DNA from 3 places in the Bradyrhizobium sp. WSM4873 genome. Region 1 is predicted to be linked to each of the others. Evidence: riboswitches for the same ligand, from Rfam matches in the RefSeq annotation. Region 1 holds a riboswitch; each other region holds the start of a gene.
What was found. A riboswitch is a leader RNA that binds a small molecule or an ion and turns the genes downstream of it on or off. The one in region 1 is predicted to bind cobalamin.

Region 1 (4,126 bases):
TGGGTGACCCATTCGGGGAGCATGCTGCCTCGCTTGCCTCACGGCCTGCGCTTGAGGATGTAACTGTCCATGATCCAGCCGTGCCGCTCGCGCGCCTCTTGCCGCACGGCGACGATACGGGAGCCGATCTCGGCCAGCGCGCCGGACATGATAATCTGATCGGGCATGCCGAGATAGGCCCCCCACCAGATGTGCAGGCCGGCCGGATCAAGCGACTGGAACGCCGTGCCGCCGTCGAGCATCACCACCACGGTATCGACACCTGCCGGCCAGCCACCATCGCGCAAGCGGCGTCCGGTCGTGACGAGAAAAGGCTCGCCGATGTCATTGAGCGGCAGCGCATGCGCCGCGCACAGCGCCTGGATCGAGGTGATGCCGGGAACGGCCTCGATCTTTGGCGAGGGATTGAGCCGCCGCGCAATGCGCAGCGAGGAATCATAAAGCGAGGGATCGCCCCAGATCAGCAGCGCGACTCTGCCCTCGCCTTCGAGATGATCTGCAATCGTCTGCGACCAGGCAGCGGCCACGGCATCGTGCCAATCGTCCACGCCCTTGCGATAGTCCGCTTCAGCGGCATCGCGGACCGGCAGATCGAACTCGGCGATACGCGTCGTGTCACTGGTGAGTACATCCGCGCAGATCGTCCGCCTGAGATCGGCGAGATCGGATTTTGCGGTTCCCTTGCGCGGGATCAGGACGAGATCGGCCGCGTTGATGGCAGTGATCGCGGCGCGCGTGAGCTGCTCGGGATCGCCGCAACCGATGCCTATCAAGGAGAGCGTGAGCATCGTGGCCGCGAAGAGCGGCCATCACGGCCGCCCTTTCGCTTGTCTCTAGGCCGCGTTGTGCAAACGCGGCGTGACGAGGCCGGCCGCGGTGACGCCGCGCAGCGACTTCGCCAGCGCCAGCACGCCAAGATCGGCGAGCGGCTCGATCACGATAACGAGCGCATAGGACGCCGCGAAGGTCGCGATGTTGGCGAGGTTGGTCGCACCGAAGCCCGATCCATAAATCGCCCAGAACGCCACCCAGGCGATGACACCGGCCTGATAGGTCGTCGAAAGCGCCAGCGCCTGGCGGTACTTCAGATCGACATAGGCCGTGTTGCGCGAAATGATCCGCGTGGCGATCGCCTGGATCCCGAACAGCGGCACCAGCAGCGTGGTGACGTTCATGCCATATTGCGGCAGGTCGGGCGGCTCGAAGAAGATGCCCTGGAACAGCAGGCCGAACGCGAGGCCGAAGGCCGCAGGCGCAGCTCCAAACAGCAGGAACAAGGTCGAGCCGAGGATGAAGTGCACTTCGGAGACGCCGACCGGGAAGTGCGGCAGGATCTCAAAGAAGATAAACACGAGTCCCGTGGTGGCGAACGTCCGCGCCGCGAACGACGTGATGCCCTGCTCGCGCACGGTCTCGACCGCGAGCTTCAAGGCAACGCCCCCCACGGCGATGCCGGTTGCGTAACTCAGCACGAGCTTGGCGTCCGAGACTAGTCCGGGTTCGATATGCATGGCTCAGATCCTTCTTGCCGTCACACCCGACGGCCTTGGCCTCAAAACGTGCACGGCCGGTCTCCTGGCTCGCGGTTCACTGGGAGTCTCCGGCCTTCCCGAGCCTTGCGGCCCAGTGGCTGATCGAAGTCCCTCACCGCTTACAGTCGCGGGGGCGGCTGGGGTTTTGGGCGCCGCAACTGGGTCCGCCCATCCCCATTCCCGATTATGCTCCGGCGCTTTGCGCCGCGTCGAGCACCATGCGTCTCCTGTGTGCCCCTTTCGCCAGCCGGACGTCAAGGGCCGAAGGGCGGCCGAGAGCGTCATGACGGATAATCCCCGGCCAGCGCGCCGAACAGGATGACGGCCGCCGTGGAGGCCGCTCCGCCCCGCGCAAGCTGCTCGGCAAGTTCAGAAATGGTGGTGCGGACCAGCCGCTCATCGGGACGGCCGAGCGATTCGGCAAACAACGCCGGCGTGGTTGGGGCGAGCCCGTGCTCGATCAATTTGACGACAAGCGCCGGAAACGTCCGCCGGCCCATATAGACCACGGTCGTCGCCTCCGGATCGGCCAGCGCCGCCCAATTGAGGTCTGGCGGCAGTTCGCCAGTGACGTCCGCCCCGGTCACGAACTGCACGCGGCGCGAGGTGTGACGCCGGGTCAGCGGAATGCCGGCTTGCGCGGCGGCGACACAGGCCGAGGTGACGCCGGGAATGATCTCGTAGCCGATGCCCGCTTCACGCAGCGTCTCGAGCTCCTCCTCGAGCCGGCCAAAGATGCCGGCATCGCCCGACTTCAATCGCACCACGCGCGCACCTGTTGCGGCGTAGTCGACCAGCAGGCGGTTGACGTGGTGCTGCTTGGTCGAGGCCCGTCCCGCCCGCTTTCCCACCGCGACGAGATTGGCACCGGGCCGGGCCAGATCGAGGATCGCGCCTGAAGCAAGATCGTCATAGAGCACGACGTCGGCCTCGCGCAGGCGCGCGGCACCCTTGAGCGTGAGGAGCTCGGGATCGCCGGGGCCGGCGGAGACGAAGGAAACAAAACCGCTCACCGATCCTCCGCGATCAGATGGAAGAACGTGCCGGTGGCTTGTCCCCGCCGCGAGCCGGTCTCGGCGATGACCGCGCCTGTCGCGTCGTGCACGACCGCCAGCGGCGTGTCGGGTTGCGCCAGGATCGTCGAATAGTGGAATTCGTGGCCACGCAGGCGTGCGCCGGCCTGATGACCCGGCATCGGCGTGGCAAGCTCGGCCAGACGATAGCCCAGATGCATGCGGCGTTTGGCAAAGCTCGTCTCCAGGCCGAGCAGCCCGGTCATCTCGTGGCTGATGCCCTCGGCGTCGGTCAAAGCGGTGCCCAGCACCATATAGCCTCCGCACTCACCGTGCACCGGGCGCGTTTCGGCGAAGGCGCGCAATCCGCTGCGGAAGCGCGCATTGGCCGCGATCTTGCCGGCGTGCAGCTCGGGATAGCCGCCAGGCAGCCAGCACACATCCGCGCCCGCATCGGGGCCTTCGTCAGCCAGCGGCGAGAATGTCGAGATCTCTGCGCCCGCCGCGCGCCACGCTTCCAGCATATGCGGATAGACGAAGGAGAATGCAGCGTCACGGGCGAGCGCAATGCGCTGGCCGGGCGGCGTCACGTTGACGCCGCTTGCGGCAGGTTGCGGCGACCAGGTGGCAGCCGAACGCAGCACTGCGTCGAGATCGACATGCTCGGCGACGAAGCGCGCGGCCTCGTCGATCAGCTTGCCGATTTCCGCCTGCTCCTCAGCCTGGACCAGCCCGAGATGCCGCTTCGGCAGACTGATCTCGGCATGGCGCGGCAGCGCGCCAAACACGGTGATGCCGGCGTCCAGCAGCGCACGTCGCACGAGGGCTTCGTGGCGCGGGCTGGCAACGCGATTGAGCACGACGCCTGCAAGGCGCACACCGGGACGGTAGTCACGAAGGCCAGCGGCGATCGCCGCCGCCGTTTGCGCCTGTCCCGAGGGATCGATCACCAGCAGCACCGGCCAGTCCAGCATCTCCGCGATGTCGGCGGTCGCCCCGGTGCCGCAGACGCCACGCGCGGCGACGCCGTCGAACAGGCCCATCGAGCCTTCGGCCAGCACGACATCGGCGTCAGTGCCGCGACTGACGAGATGCGAGATCGTCCCGCGATCCATCGCCCAGCTGTCGACGTTGACCGAGGCGCGTCCGGTCGCGGCTGCATGAAACGCGGGATCGATGTAATCGGGGCCGCTCTTGAAGCACTGCACCCGCAATCCGCTGTTGCGCCAGGCGCGGGCAAGGGCCAGCGTCAGCGTGGTTTTGCCGACACCGGAGGCCGGCGCGGAGATGACGAGCCCTGCCGCCATCACGACACCTCCGGAAAGCGCGGCTCGGCGCCCACCGGGCGATAGCGGCGGTCATAGTCGGCGGCATAGAGACGGCTCTCGGAAAAATCCGCAGCGCCGAGCGTCCTTCCGACCAGGATGAGCGCGGTGCGCTCCATCTCGCCGCCGACAGCAGCATCGAGCGTTGCGAGCGTGGCGCGGACGATGCGCTGGTCGGGCCAGCTCGCGCGCCAGACGATCGCGACCGGGCAGTCCCTGCCGTAATGCGGCGTCAGCTCGGCGACGACCTTGTCGA
Region 2 (4,126 bases), on a different contig from region 1:
CGACGAGCGGCAGTACAGCGGACAGCCGTGTGGGACAGGGCCCGGCGGTGTGCAATCCGACGCGGAAGCCGAGTTCGCCTCGCACGGCACGCATTGCGTCCGGCAGCGCAGCCTGGAGAGTGGGTTCGCCGCCAGAGAACACCACGCCGTCGAGCAGCCCGCGACGGCTATCGAGAAAAGATAGCACTTCCTGCCACGGGATTTCCGACTCTCCCCTCGGGGAAATCAGATGCGGGTTGTGGCAATAGCCGCACGACCAAGAGCAGCCCTGGCAGAAAACCGTTGCCACGAGCTCGCCCGGCCAGTCGCAGGTGGACAGCCGGGCGACCCCGCCAATTCGCAGCTCAGCCGAGCGCGGCGCGCGTTTCAGCGAAGAACCTGCGCTCATTGTGCTCGCCTTTCTTGCCGCAATTGAACGACGACACCGGCCGGTGATAACCCATCACGCGAGTCCAGACCTCACAGGGCTGGCGCTCGTCGTGGCTGAGCGTCCCCGCAGGATCGCTGCTCGTCGTATGGGCATTAGACTCGTTCATCTGTGGTCTCCTTTCAGTTCGCGGCGGCATGCCGCTTGAGTGCGAGCTTTTCGGCGTCGCATTTGGGACAGAAGACATGCTCGCCTTCGAGATAGCCGTGCGTCGGACAGATCGAGAATGTCGGCGTGACGGTGACGTAGGGTAGGCGGAAATTTGAGAGCGCCCGCCGCACGAGCTTCTTGCACGCTGCGCCTGAGGACAGGCGTGAACCCATGTAGAGATGGAGCACCGTACCGCCGGTGTATTTGCGTTGCAGCTCGTCTTGGCGCTCAAGCGCCTCGAATGGATCATCGGTGAGGCCGACCGGAAGTTGGCTCGAATTGGTGTAATAGGGGAGATCGCCGGTGCCCGCCTGCAAGATTCCGGGGTAGCGCTTGCGGTCTTCCTTCGCGAAGCGGTAGGTCGTGCCCTCCGCCGGCGTGGCTTCGAGGTTGAACATGGTGCCGGTTTCGGTCTGGAACGCCGAGATGCGCGCACGCACATGATCAAGCAGCCGTACCGCAAAGGCATGGCCCCAAGGTGTGCTGATGTTCTCGCAATCGGCGGTGAGGTTGCGGATCATCTCGTTGACACCATTCACGCCTAGCGTGGAGAAATGGTTGCGTAGCGTGCCGAGATAGCGCTTGCTGTAGGGAAAAAGTCCGTGGTCCATGTAGCGTTGCACGACCGTGCGCTTGATTTCCAGGCTGTTGCGGCCGATTTCCAGCAGCGCATCGAGGCGATCGAATAGGCCCGCTTCGTCGCCGCGATGCAGATAGCCGAGGCGAGCGCAATTGATGGTAACCACACCAATAGAGCCGGTCTGCTCAGCGCTGCCGAACAGGCCGTTGCCGCGCTTGAGCAACTCGGTAAGATCGAGCTGCAGCCGACAGCACATCGAGCGGACCATGTTCGGCTTAAGCTCGGAATTGATGAAGTTCTGGAAGTAGGGCAGGCCGTATTTCGCCGTCATCTCGAACAGGCGATCTGCGTTCTCGCTCTCCCACGGGAAATCCGCGGCGATGTTGTAGGTCGGGATTGGAAACGTGAATACACGGCCCTTGGCATCGCCGTTCGTCATCACCTCCATATAGGCGCGGTTGATCATGTCCATTTCGGACTGGAGGTCGCCATAGGTGAAATCCATCCCCTCTCCGCCGATCACGGGCACCTGTTCGCGCAGGTCCTCCGGGCAGGTCCAGTCGAAGGTGAGATTGGTGAAAGGCGTCTGCGTACCCCAGCGCGAGGGGACATTGAGGTTGTAGATGAGCTCCTGGATCGATTGCAGTACATCGCCGTAGCTCAAGCGGTCCCTCCGGATGAACGGCGCCATGTAGGTGTCGAACGAACTGAAGGCTTGCGCGCCCGCCCACTCGTTCTGCAACGTGCCTAGAAAATTGACGATCTGCCCGACCGCACTCGACAGATGCTTCGGCGGGCCGGCCTCGACCTTGCCGGGCACCCCGTTCAAGCCCTCGGTCAAGAGCGTGCGCAGCGACCAGCCGGCACAATAACCGGCGAGCATGTCGAGGTCATGGATATGGAGGTCGCCGTCACGATGGGCGCGGCCGATCTCCGGCGGGTAGATGTGCGACAGCCAGTAGTTGGCGACGACCTTGCCCGAGAGGTTTAGGATGAGTCCGCCCAGCGAATAGCCCTGGTTGGCGTTGGCATTTACGCGCCAATCGCTACGTTCGAGATACTCGTTGATGGAAGCGGCGACATCAACCGTCGTCGTGTGGTCCTGGCGCGCCTGTCCGCGTTTCTCGCGATAGACGATATAGGCGCGCGCAGTGGCGAAATAGTCCGCCGCGATCAGCACCTGCTCGACGATATCCTGTACCTCCTCAACTTTGGGAGTTGCGCCGACGAAGCGGTGCGCGATGACCTTGATAGTCTCTTCCATGAACCGGCCGGCCGCCTCGTCGTCGAACTCGCCGCTCGCCCGCCCCGCGCGCGCGATCGCAGAACGGATCTTGCTGGCATCGAAGACAAGCGTGCCGCCCTCGCGTTTGACGATCGAGCGCGGCAATGCGGCTTGCAACGAATTGCTTTGACCCAGACCAGACATCGGCATCCCACTTGGGTTGGGGCAAGGCTGAAGTAGGCGCATGCGGAAAACGAGCCGCCCTCGGCGGCCCACTGCCGGCTAGCGACCACCGGGACACCCCGCCCGAGGACTCTGTTGTTGTCACGGCAGGTCTCCTGGCTCGCGGGTTCTTGCTGCTGTCTGGCCTTCCCGGCGCCGAGATTTTGCGCCAGTGACTCTGTCGACAGCGGCTCGCCGCTTACAGTTGCGGGGGCAGCGCCGGCTTTGGCTTTCGGCCGTACCGGCTTCCCTCTTAGCTCTCTATCTTGCGATTTGAGAGACCGTGACAACTACATCTAGACGCCGTATTCGATTCTGTGTCAACAGACGGTTCGTCGTTGACGAAGCCTCCGTCCTTGGTCCAGCGGCGCTCGGCGACGTAATCCGAAAGATTTATTCACGCCTCGCGGATGCAGCCGTTCCGTTCGAAAGCCATCGAGCGCAGCATCGACGGCGGCAAGAACATTGGAAAGCTCGTCGAGGCGCGGCGCGATGTCGTGCGATCGCTTCTCCCTCGGTCGACATCTTAACCGGTGGGCCGAAGCAAACCAGCCACACGCAGAAAAGTTGGTCGTTCCTGAAAAGTTGGTCGTTCCTGGTGGTGGTGTAGCTCGGTAGAGCGAAGCCGCCCAGACGCGCGCCCTCAATAGCGCCGTAGCGGGCGGGCGGCTTTGCGGTGCTCACCGGCAGTTCTCCGGTAGGATCGGGTTGCGACACGCCAAGGCAACCGAGGAACCAGCGATGACCGACGACATGATGAACCTGCGCACGCTGGTAGGGAAGTCCCCCGACGCCGATCTGCTGCGCGAGATGATCGGCTTTGCCGCCCAGCGTCTGATGGAGCTGGAAGTGGGAGGCCAGACCGGGGCGGCCTATGGCGAGAAGAGCCCCGAGCGTCTGGCCCAGCGTAACGTTACCGGGACCGATTTGGGAGACCCGCGCCGGTGCGGTTGAGCTGCGAATTCCCAAGCTGCGCAAGGGCTCCTACTTTCCAGGCTTCCTCGAGCCGCGCTGCATGGCCGAGAAGGCGCTCACGGCCGCGGTGCAGGAGGCCTATGTGCAGGGCGTCTCGGCCCGCTCGGTGGACGATCTGGTGCAGGCCATGGGCATGACCGGCATCTCCAAGAGCCAGGTCAGCCGACTGTGCGGCGAGATCGACGAGAAGGTTAAGGCGTTCCTCGCCGGCCCGATTGAGGGCGACTGGCCATATCTGTGGATCGACGCCGCCTACGTGAAGGTGCGCCAGAATGGCCGCATGGTATCCGTCGCTGTGATTGTCGCGGTCGGCGTCAATAGCGACGGCCGACGCGAGGCCCTCGGCATGGACATCGGCCCGTCCGAGGCGGAGACGTTCTGGACGGCGTTCCTGCGCAAGCTCGCCCGCCGCGGCCTGCGCGGCGTCAAGCTCGTCGTGTCCGATGCCCACGAAGGTATCAAGGCCACCGTAGCCAAGGTGCTCAATGCCAGCTGCAACGGTGCCGCGTCCACTTCATGCGCAACGCGCTGGCGCATGCCGGCAAGA
Region 3 (4,126 bases), on a different contig from region 1:
GAACTTGTCGCAGTTCGTGATCGACCGCGCGATCAAGGATTGGCAGTATCTTCTGGAGCAGCAAATTTCGATCGATCTCTCCATCAATCTCCCGGCAGCATTCCTGATTGACCCGCAGGCGGTACGCGATCTCTGTCGGCGCATGCCGTCGCACGCCGCTTTCGGCGGTTTGACGATTGAAATCGAGAGCGTGGAAGCGATCCAGAACCTAGATCTCCTGGTCGAGGTTGCGCGTGAGGTTCGCTTTCACAACATTGGCCTTGCAATCGACAATGTCGGTGCCAATTGGCCGCAGCTGATGGGGATGACAAAATTCCCGTTCATGAAATTGAAAGTGGATCGTCAGTTCGTCGGCGGCTGCGCGAATGGGCCCCTCAAGCGAACGGTGTGCCGCCATATCGTCGATCTAGCCAAAGAGTACAATGTGCGCACCGTCGCCGAAGGTGTGCAGAGCCAGGCTGACCTAATCGCTGTGGCCGAACTCGGCTTCGACCTTGCGCAGGGCCATCTGTTCGGAAAAGCCATGCCACTGAAGCAATTTGCACAGTCATCTTTCAACCCTGCTCCAGCTCGTCTAAAATAGTTGCGAGTGGCTGAGTGCGGCCAAGCGACGCTCACGAGCACCGCCATGCCTACTCGGCACCAGGCATGAGGCTGAGTGCAATTCGGTCTGCAGGGCCAGTGTCGCTCGTCCCGCCGCCACTTCATTTCCCTCCGAAGCTTGTTATACCACAAGCCCGTTTTGGCAAGCCTCCAGCGAGTCCTCCGCGGAGCTAGCGTTGCAGCCATGAGCGAGGCTTGCACAAACCTCCAGTCGGGGTGTGTGACCGGAGGTTTGCCGAGATCCGACGTAGACCTGCGTTCGTTCGCGGGTTTTTGTCGCCGCCGGTGGAGGAAGCGTCAGCCTCGCTTGCCCCCGCGCTGACGTGCCAAACAAACCGACGGACGCTTCCAGCGTCAAGTCGCGACTGACTCTCGCAAGAGGGCCCGATGGCTCGTAGGCTGAAATTGAAGCGACCTGTTGCTGTCGCAGACGCAACATGGTCTCAGACCCGGGACAGCCGAATTGGGCAAATTGCCCAACATTGAGCGCGTCTGCGTTTGGCACGGCATTTGAAAGGGATCGCCCATGGCATCGCTCGCCTAAGGAGTCGGAAGGCATGGCTTACAAGATCGTCGCTTCGCAATGCACCGTTTGTGGCGCATGTGAGTTCGAGTGTCCCAACGCGGCGATCAGTCTGAAGCGTGACATTTACGTTATCGATGCCAAAAAATGTACGGAGTGCGAGGGCCATTGCGACACGCCGCAATGCGCGGTGGTCTGCCCGGTCCCTGACACCTGTGTCCCGTCCAAGACAGGATAGGCAGCCCGCGACCAAAAGGCCTCATCGCTCGATTTCGCGAACGAAGTTGTAGATGTGGGACCTTGAGGAGACCACGACCGCATGGGGCGCATCGAGGTCGATTAACATCGTTATGAGCTTAAGACGCTGAGCGACGCCGAGGAACCCCTCAAAGGGCTCTGTCGGAGGACACCGTCGAATTTGTCACGAACAAGGACAAGGCCCTCGATGCTCAGTGGCCGCGTTACGGCCTATCGTCGCTGGCGGCGAGTCGAGGCGAGGAAGACCCGGCGTCGAGCGGCCACGGACGCATCGAAGCCGGCGCAAAAGTCGCTGAGCACGTGAACACCTAGTGCACCGAGAAGATCATCTTGGCCAACCTCACGGAGGCGGACGACCTCGTGCCTGGTCGCGGGCCCGCCGAACACCAAGGAGCCGACCTGATCATCCGTTCGGTCCTGGAGCAATCCGGCTTTCGAAATTTCTAGGGAGCCTCGTGGGCTGTGACCAAACGGATGCCGGCCGAGGATGATCGCACCTTCCTGACGCGCAGGTTCGAAAAGCTGCTGACGGAAAAGGTCGCCTCCTCGCGATCACACAGATACCGAAAGCGGCCCGGGTTCGTTCCGGTGGTGGAGCTCAACCGTTACGCGAGCAGGGAGCGAATGCATTTCAAAAGCGGAGCCTCCACAGATCCGGGCGTGTTCACTAGGCCGCGAGCAAGACCGTCTTACCTGCCTAGTGCGCTCGTAATCGCTTGGGCAATATCGCAGCGAGAATCGGTAGGTTGACGCATCGATCCTCGTGCGCATAATTCAAGCCGTCGCGGTCTCCGGATTTCGTTTGATCCGGAGCTAAGAGGGAAGCCGGTGCAATGCCGGCGCTGCCCCCGCAACTGTAAGCGGCGAGCCGCTGTCCAACGAAGTCACTGAAGCCATGCGGCTTCGGGAAGGCCGGACAGCAGCGACGACCCGTGAGCCAGGAGACCTGCCTCGACAAGATATCGTCCACGGGCGGGGCGTCCCGGTGTGCGCCAAGCAGTTGTCGCTCACGCGATGTTCGCTATCTGCGTCCGCCATGGCCTTTGCCCCAACATGGGGTCTAAGCTATGTCAATCCTTTCGCTTCCCGTTGCCACACTGGGGACGTCACGCATCGGCCCACGACGCGAACTCAAATTCGCGCTCGAGAGCTACTGGGCGGGAAAATCCAGCGAAGCCGAGCTCCTCGAGGTGGGGAGTGGACTTCGTGCCGCTAATTGGGCACGGCAAAAATCCCGCGGTGCGACCGTCATTCCTTCGAATGACTTCTCGCTCTACGACCATGTGCTCGATACCAGCCTAATGGTCGGCGCCATTCCCGACGTTTACGGCTGGAACGAAGGTCCTGTGTCGCTCAAAACCTACTTCACCATGGCGCGTGGCGCTCAAGACGGTGGTCACGCTCAGCATGGGCCCGGCGTAGCCGCACAGGAGATGACGAAGTGGTTCGATACGAACTACCACTACATGGTGCCGGAATTTCACCAGGATCAGATCTTTACGTATGCCTCTCGGAAGCCGATCGAGGAATATGAGGAGGCAAGAAGCCTCGGTTATCAGACGCGGCCCGTCCTAGTGGGCCCAGTCACTTTCCTGAAGCTCGGCAAAAGCGTAAATCCCGCATTCAATCCGCTGTCGCTGCTTGATCGACTCCTCCCCGTCTATGTCGATGTTCTCCGCGAACTAGCCTCGCGCGGCGCTGAATGGGTTCAGCTCGACGAGCCATGCCTAGTGATGGACGTCGACGAAGCATCTCGGGCCGCTGTCCGCCGGGCCTATGCTCATTTCGCTAAGGCCGTGCCGGCGCTTAAAATCATGCTGGCCACATACTTCGGGGCTGTCGGCGACAATCTTGAAACAGTATTGGCCTTGCCCGTTGCCGGGGTTCATGTCGACCTGGTTCGTGCACCTGACCAGTTGGACGCGATTGTCGCCAGAGCAGGTAGAGATCTCGTGGTCTCGCTCGGTGTCGTTGATGGTCGCAACGTGTGGCGCTCTAATCTGCCGGCGCTACTCGACCAACTTGCTCCTATGGTCAAAAAACTGGGCCGGGACCGTGTTCAGATTGCCCCCTCCTGCTCGCTGCTTCATGTTCCGACCGATATTGAACTAGAGATCGATCTCGATCCCAATCTGAAGACGTGGTTGGCGTTCTCAGTGCAGAAGATCAAGGAACTTTCGATATTGGGCAAAGCGCTGGCTGGCCATGCTGCCGACGTGGCCGATGAACTCACGCTCTCAGAGGATGCATCCGTCACCCGCGAAACATCGCCGAAGATCCACAGTGCGAACGTCGCCGGACGAATGGCCGCGATCGACGATAGCATGCGTCGCCGTCGCAGTGCGTTCACCCAGCGCGCCGACGTCCAGCGCGTCGCCTTCGCATTGCCGATGTTTCCAACCACAACCATCGGATCCTTCCCGCAAACGGCGGACGTCCGCAATGCGCGTGCAGCTCATGCGCGGGGAGCGCTGAATGACACGCAGTACGAGCAGCTTCTGAAAGCGGAGACAGCCCATACCGTGCATTGGCAGGAAGATATCGGCCTGGACGTGCTCGTACACGGTGAGTTCGAGCGCAATGACATGGTTCAATACTTTGGCGAGCAGCTGTTGGGTTTCGCATTCACCAAGCACGGCTGGGTTCAGTCTTATGGCTCGCGGTGCGTTCGTCCTCCTATCCTGTTTGGAGATGTCTCCCGCCCGAAGCCCATGACCGTTAAATGGTGGCGACATGCGCAGT

Region 2: it holds a riboswitch for cobalamin, as region 1 does, so the genes downstream of both, AC0L21_RS36055 (ribonucleoside triphosphate reductase) here and AC0L21_RS03715 (energy-coupling factor ABC transporter permease) in region 1, are expected to answer to the same signal.
Region 3: it holds a riboswitch for cobalamin, as region 1 does, so the genes downstream of both, metE (5-methyltetrahydropteroyltriglutamate--homocysteine S-methyltransferase) here and AC0L21_RS03715 (energy-coupling factor ABC transporter permease) in region 1, are expected to answer to the same signal.

Annotation. Positions count from the first base shown of each region.
Region 1 is NZ_JBVVPS010000001.1:769,969-774,094, forward strand. It holds gene cobT (nicotinate-nucleotide--dimethylbenzimidazole phosphoribosyltransferase) at 1-23, opposite strand, end outside; gene cobF (precorrin-6A synthase (deacetylating)) at 39-788, opposite strand; gene AC0L21_RS03715 (energy-coupling factor ABC transporter permease) at 834-1,511, opposite strand; cobalamin riboswitch at 1,549-1,768, opposite strand; gene cobA (uroporphyrinogen-III C-methyltransferase) at 1,814-2,545, opposite strand; gene AC0L21_RS03725 (cobyrinate a,c-diamide synthase) at 2,542-3,852, opposite strand; gene cobM (precorrin-4 C(11)-methyltransferase) at 3,852-4,126, opposite strand, start outside.
Region 2 is NZ_JBVVPS010000054.1:19,898-24,023, reverse strand. It holds gene AC0L21_RS36065 (anaerobic ribonucleoside-triphosphate reductase activating protein) at 1-388, opposite strand, end outside; gene nrdD (anaerobic ribonucleoside-triphosphate reductase) at 345-536, opposite strand; gene AC0L21_RS36055 (ribonucleoside triphosphate reductase) at 550-2,586, opposite strand; cobalamin riboswitch at 2,694-2,905, opposite strand; partial or broken gene AC0L21_RS36050 (IS256 family transposase) at 3,346-4,126, shown strand, end outside; gene AC0L21_RS36045 (outer membrane protein) at 4,115-4,126, shown strand, end outside.
Region 3 is NZ_JBVVPS010000034.1:13,472-17,597, forward strand. It holds gene AC0L21_RS31455 (EAL domain-containing response regulator) at 1-583, shown strand, start outside; gene AC0L21_RS31460 (4Fe-4S binding protein) at 1,161-1,364, shown strand; cobalamin riboswitch at 2,153-2,352, shown strand; gene metE (5-methyltetrahydropteroyltriglutamate--homocysteine S-methyltransferase) at 2,452-4,126, shown strand, end outside.